One region of the Aphanizomenon sp. CS-733/32 genome, then DNA from elsewhere that is predicted to be linked to it. Evidence: predicted binding sites of a transcription regulator. Region 1 holds the regulator's gene; each other region holds the start of a gene.
What was found. Region 1 encodes HrcA, which represses chaperone genes, less so after heat shock. Its sites were predicted from a motif close to TTAGCACTCNNGANTCNNGAGTGCTAA; they were not measured.
Positions count from the first base shown of each region.

Region 2: the regulator HrcA is predicted to act here: its motif matches at 1,046-1,072, upstream of groL (chaperonin GroEL).
Region 3: the regulator HrcA is predicted to act here: its motif matches at 854-880, upstream of groES (co-chaperone GroES).

Region 1 is NZ_JAQMSE010000031.1:17,132-19,384, forward strand. It holds partial or broken gene PN471_RS02265 (M23 family metallopeptidase) at 1-54, opposite strand, end outside; gene PN471_RS02270 (DUF2834 domain-containing protein) at 62-718, opposite strand; gene hrcA (heat-inducible transcriptional repressor HrcA) at 732-1,808, opposite strand.
Region 2 is NZ_JAQMSE010000033.1:8,432-10,684, reverse strand. It holds gene groL (chaperonin GroEL) at 1-1,014, opposite strand, end outside; gene PN471_RS02470 (MraY family glycosyltransferase) at 1,177-2,253, shown strand, end outside.
Region 3 is NZ_JAQMSE010000200.1:1,219-3,471, forward strand. It holds gene groES (co-chaperone GroES) at 899-1,210, shown strand; gene groL (chaperonin GroEL) at 1,313-2,253, shown strand, end outside.

The DNA.
Region 1 (2,253 bases):
TGTAGAACCAACAGCAGCGATCGCTTGTCCTTTCTGTACAGTTTGTCCAAATGATGATTACCTATGCCAAATTTTGAATTGTTTTATTTTCTATCTCTACAGGTGGACGGATGCACAAATAAATCAAAGTTCCAAATAAAGGTATGACAAATAACCAAAATAATTGATTATCTTTCCAACCACGTCGCGCCATATCATCTCCTAACAACATGGGAAATAATAGACTCAACATCACAAAATCTAAACTCATGACATGAATAAATCGGCTACTTTGCCACTGTTGGAGGAAATCACCCCAATTTCCCTGGACACTAGATGCCAATAAAACCGCCGTACCTATAGTTAATAAAATTCCTAAAATGCGAGAATCTAGGATTTTCAGAAATAAATTTTTTTCACCAACAAACTTTTGATTGGGTTCTCTTAAAGCCAAGTAGGGTAAAAGTGCAAAAGCACCTAACGCAAAAGCACCACTAGCAAAAGGCCAAGCTGGTATTTTTTGACCTCTACCATCAAAAAAGACTACCGCACTATATATAAAAGGCCAAATCCCCATGATATTAAATAAAGATATAATCAGAGGATTAATGCCTTGCCAGTTGCCTGTAGAGAGGTTTTTAATTAACTCAAAAGTATTAGGCTGTTCGGGAGGAGCAAAGAAAAAGGCATAGGAAATAAATCCTAGCCATAGTAGACCAAAAGTGATTTTTCTCAACATGAATTTATGGAAATTAACTAAAAGCTTCCGAGAGATAATCTGCTGCTGCTGCAACCACAGCGATCGCACTCTCATAGTTTAACCTAGTTGGACCCAAAACCCCCACACTTCCCACTGGTACAGAACCCCGCCGATAAATAGCCGAAATCAAAGTACAAGTCCGAATAGGTTCAAGAGGATTTTCTGTGCCAATCCGCACCGTTACCTTAGACTTATTAGCATCGTCCATTTCTGCACCCTCACAAATTAAATGCCAAAGTTGGTCTTGTTGCTCTTCCAACAATTGCATAATTGTTTGTACCTGCTGTATCTGGGAAAACTCTGGCTGTCGTAAAACCTCTCCAATCCCTCGCACCATAATTTGTGTAGTTGTTGGTGCCAGAGCACGGTGAGTCAATTCTACCAAAGAATTTTTTAATAATTCCCCATAAACGCGAAACTCCTGATCCAATTCACTCCAATTAAGATAGCCTATTTCTAACAAGCTCTGTCCTCTTAAATGAGTATTCAAAAAGTTAGAAACAATCTGCAACTGACGATCAATTACCTCCACTGCCGGTTTATTTTCTGCATTCTCTAAAAATAAATCCATCACCTTAGAATGGGTTTCATAACCATCCGTCACCACAATTAACATAATTCGCTCTGATTCAATTTGTACCAGTTGCAAATGTCGTAACTTTGCCGTCGTGGATTGCGGCATCGTAATTAAAGTAATACAGCCGCTTAATGTTGCTAAAATTTGGGCAGCACCTTGTAATAAAGCTTCTAAACTCCAATCTTCCCAATGCAGATGTTTTTGTAATGCTGTTTCTACCTCTTTCGCTAAAATTTCTGATGGTTTAATTAATTGATCAACGTAAATACGATAACCAGAATCAGAAGGAATTCTCCCCGCAGAAGTATGTGGTTGATAAAGTAAACCTGATTTTTCCAAAACACCCATCACACTGCGAATCGTAGCCGAGCTAACACCCAAATCAAATCCTTCAATTAGAGCCTTAGAGCCAACAGGTTCTGCTGTGGTAATATAATGACGGACAGTTGCAGAAAGTATATTTTGTTGCCGATTAGTCAGATGAACTTGCATAAGTGATTTTTTTACTGAAGGCAAATCTTAATCAAAATTTGAAAAAAATGTGGTTTTCGCCACAAAAACGGAAAAAAGAATTAATTATTAATTAAAGTAAGATAGCAGATTATATACTTATATTGTATTAATTGAACACAAAATTTACCTTCAATATTTATTTGCTGCATTTGTCATTACTACACACCCGAACCCCAAAAAGAAGACGAATTTCTCTCTTTTTCAGTATTATCTCATAGTCTATCAACCTAAGTTGTGGTTTTAGGCACAAAATATTACTTTCTATTGATCAAAATTTTGACAGCACCAGCAGAGAGTAAGTAGGTTGGCGTTGAAAATTGTCGTTATAGCAAGGCAAAAGGCAAGAGGCAAGAGTGAAGAGGGTTGAGGCGATTTTACTTTTCTTTACACAGATTGGTTTTATTGTGTTCACCTACTTAAAGGC
Region 2 (2,253 bases), on a different contig from region 1:
TGGTTTAGCAGCATTACCAGCCACAATGGTGGTATTTTCCTTGTCAATGTGGATTTTTTCCGCAGTTCCCAACATTTCCAAAGTGGCAGTATCTAAGCTTAAGCCAATGTCTTCAGAAATCATTTGTCCATCGGTGAGAATGGCAATGTCTTCTAACATAGCTTTGCGACGTTCGCCAAAACCAGGGGCTTTAATGGCTGCGATCGCTAATACACCACGTGCTTTATTTACAACCAAAGTTGCTAAAGCATCACCGTCTACATCCTCGGCAATAATTAATAAAGGTTGACCAGAACGGGCAACTTTTTCCAAGATGGGAACTAAATCTTGAATGCTGCTGATTTTTTTATCGGTAATCAGGATGCGAGCATTTTCAAACTCTACTGTCATCCGTTCGTTGTTGGTGATGAAGTAGGGAGAAATATAACCTCTATCAATTTGCATTCCTTCTACCACTTCTAGTTCAGTAGTGAAGGATTTAGATTCTTCAACGGTGATCACACCGTCTTTAGTCACTTTCTCCATCGCCCTGGCGATCATTTGTCCAACTTCTGCATCATTACCAGCGGAAACTGTAGCAACTTGAGAAATGGCACTTCCTTCTACAGGTTTAGCGATATTGGCAATTTCCTTGACCAGCGCCTCAACGGTTTTATCAATACCCCGTTTTAAGCTCATGGGATTTGTCCCAGCCGCTACATTCTTTAACCCTTCCTTAATCAAGGCTTGTGCTAGAACTGTGGCAGTGGTAGTCCCATCACCAGCTATATCCTTGGTTTTTGATGCCACTTCTTGAATTAGTCTAGCGCCAGTATTTTCTAGAGGATCTTCTAATTCAATTTCTTTAGCAACAGTGATACCATCGTTAACAATTTGGGGAGTACCAAATTTTTTCTCTAATAGGACGTTACGACCTCTTGGACCTAAGGTGATTTTCACTGCATCTGCCAGGGCGTTAATACCCTTTTCTAAAGCACGCCGTGATTCTTCATTAAATGCAATAATCTTAGTCATGTTTTATTTTCTATTGCTTCCATTAGACAATTTAGCACTCACTGACCAAGAGTGCTAATCCCTTTCTCCAATTTAGATTAACAATCAAAATCCCAAAATTGATTAATACTAACAGTTGATACTTATGTTTGACCATAAAACTAATGATTATATTGGGAGCAGATGAACTTAGCCAACTCCCTTAAATCCCTTGGCATTGCTGACCCTAGCGGCTCCGGCTGGTTAGCTGTAGTATTTACCTTTCTATTAGCTTTGGTTGTCACCTGGCGGTTAATTCCCACAATTCGTAAATTTGCCTTAGAGGTAGGTTGGGCAGATCAACCCAACGCTCGACGATTGAATCAAGAACCTTTACCTAATGCGGGAGGTTTGGCAATCTACGCGGGGGTAATTGCGGCTTTGGTCTTAGCTAGTCTCTTGCGGCCGATTGAACTGCAAGGGGTTTTAGCTCAGGTCTTAACGATTCTCCTCGGTGGTTCAATTTTAGTTCTGGTGGGCTTTATTGATGACCAATTTGGCTTACCTCCGTCTGTGCGGTTATGGGCGCAGGTAACAACAGCACTTTTGTTGGTTGGTAATGGGATTAGCATCCAAGTTGCCTTTGGTACACCCATTGATTCTCTTTTATCTATGGCGTTAACGGTGCTGTGGGTGGTGGGGATCACTAATGCTGTTAACCTCATGGATGGGATGGATGGTTTAGCAGGTGGTATCAGCTTTATTACTGCTATCAGTTTGTTAGGCGTGTCTGCCCAGTTTGATAACCGCGCTGCTGCTACTTTGGTTTTAGCGGCTTTGGGAGGGGCGGCACTGGGCTTTTTACGCCATAATTTTCACCCCTCACACATCATTATGGGTGATGCTGGTGCATACTTTTTTGGTTATGTTTTAGCAGCGACCAGCATTTTAGGCAAACTCCAATTAAATACAATCTATGCCCTAATCCCGACGGTTTTATTTCTGCTGTTGCCAGTTATTGACACTACTCAAGTGTTTGTTCGCCGGCTTATGGCAGGAAAAAACCCTCTGAGTACACCTGGTAAAGACCACATCCATCATCGCTTGTTGGCTTGGGGACTATCCCAACGGAATGCGGCTTTTATTTTGTGGTCAATTACTTTAGGTTGTAATTTGCTGGCAATGAAAGTTCAGGGTATGAGTTTACCAGTAATGCTGGCTACTGCTGCCGGTATTATCTTGCTGTTAGGGTTTGCCCTGGGGCAAAGAATGATCCGTGAA
Region 3 (2,253 bases), on a different contig from region 1:
GAGTGAATGGAAAAAGTCTAGTAAGGATACGTATAGCAGTAGTCTTTATAATGCGCTATTATAGATCCATTTGAAAGTTGCAGGCTAAAAACCCTGATAAAATTATTGTCCTTGTGAATCACAAGTCAGTATTTTTTCAAGATGACCCTAGCTCGAAACTCGCCCGCGCTTTCATTGGTACACCGCTGCTTTACTTATCCTTCGGATGTTCAGCCTCCATTTGGAGGTAGAAAATCAACCGGGGAATGTTTTGGCCAAGCACGGTTAAAAATATAAATTTCTTCACCATACTCGTTACCAATCTACTGGTCTTTGGATGACCTACTCTAATGACTTCTGGATTTAATTGGCGATACCAGACCCCATCTAGGTAAACTACTATTATCGTTCTAGAACAACAAACACGCAAGTTTTTGACTTGGGCTGTGAAGATGCCTATGGAATAACTATGTGTTAACTGATGGGTTTGATCGCTCTCCCAGTCCTTGTTAACAGCATTACCAAGTTCTAGACTAGCCGATTTGTAACAGAATTGAGCATTTATCTGTTTTTTGAATGGGTAATTGGTAATGTTACCTATTACCTGTTCCCTTATCCCTAGTAGTTTTAGGGATGAGACGACTGTTTGTGGATCATTGTGATGTTACTCATTGAGTAGATCCCTGATTACAGTTCTATAACAATTTCCCAGGTTTGCAAATAAAGTTGTCCATATCAAAATATTCATTACTTACGCAACAAACCCTGACAACTAAAATAATTGGATATTTGCACTTAAGTGTCGCCACCCTCATCTTAGTTCGGAAACCCGTACACAAGCCATGATTGCTATTGTGTCCTAGATAAAGCTAAATTAGCACTCATGAGTCGAGAGTGCTAATTTAGCAAAAAATTTTGTATGGCAGCTGTATCTCTGAGCGTTTCCACCGTTAAACCCCTGGGCGATCGCGTTTTCATCAAAGTGAGCGCCCCCCAAGAAAAAACCGCAGGCGGTTTGTATTTGCCCGATAATGCCCAGGAAAAACCCCAAGTAGGCGAAATCGCCGCTGTTGGTCCTGGCAAGCGCAATGACGACGGAACTCGTCAAACAATGGATATTAATGTTGGCGATAAAGTGTTGTACTCCAAGTACGCTGGCACTGATATCAAGTTGGGTACAGATGAGTATGTACTCCTTTCGGAAAAAGACATTTTGGCGATCGTTAGCTAATTGGTGATAGGTAATGGGTAAAGACCTTTCCTAATTACCTGTTCACCACTCACCAACTCTTCGCCAAATTTAATTAATTTACTACCGGGATTTAGACTTATTATGGCAAAGCGCATTATTTACAACGAAAACGCCCGTCGCGCTCTAGAGCGTGGTATTGATATTCTCGCTGAAGCTGTAGCTGTTACCCTTGGTCCAAAGGGTCGTAACGTGGTTCTAGAGAAGAAATTCGGCGCACCACAAATCGTCAATGATGGTGTCACCATCGCTAAAGAAATTGAATTAGAAGACCACATCGAAAATACCGGTGTAGCTCTAATTCGTCAAGCTGCTTCTAAAACTAACGACGCTGCTGGTGATGGTACAACCACAGCTACCGTTTTGGCTCACGCGATCGTTAAGGAAGGCTTGCGGAACGTTGCTGCTGGTGCTAATGCGATCTTATTAAAGCGCGGTATTGATAAAGCATCGGCGTTTTTAGTCGAAAAAATTGCTGAACACGCTCGCCCTGTAGAAGATTCTAAGGCGATCGCTCAAGTTGCGGCAATTTCCGCTGGTAACGACGAAGAAGTCGGTAGCATGATTGCTCAAGCTATGGACAAGGTGGGTAAAGAAGGCGTAATTTCCCTAGAAGAAGGGAAGTCTATGACCACCGAATTGGAAATCACCGAAGGGATGCGCTTTGATAAGGGTTATATTTCCCCTTACTTCGCTACTGACGCAGAACGGATGGAAACCGTTTTCGATGAGCCTTTCATCTTGTTAACTGACAAGAAGATTGCTTTAGTCCAAGATTTAGTTCCTGTCCTCGAACAAGTAGCTCGTTCCGGTCGTCCTTTGGTAATTATCGCTGAAGACATCGAAAAAGAAGCTCTAGCAACCTTGGTAGTTAACCGTTTACGCGGTGTTCTGAACGTGGCTGCTGTGAAAGCTCCTGGTTTTGGCGATCGCCGTAAAGCTATGCTAGAAGATATCGCTGTCTTAACTGGTGGTCAACTCATCACCGAAGACGCTGGTTTGAAACTAGATACCACCAAGCTAGA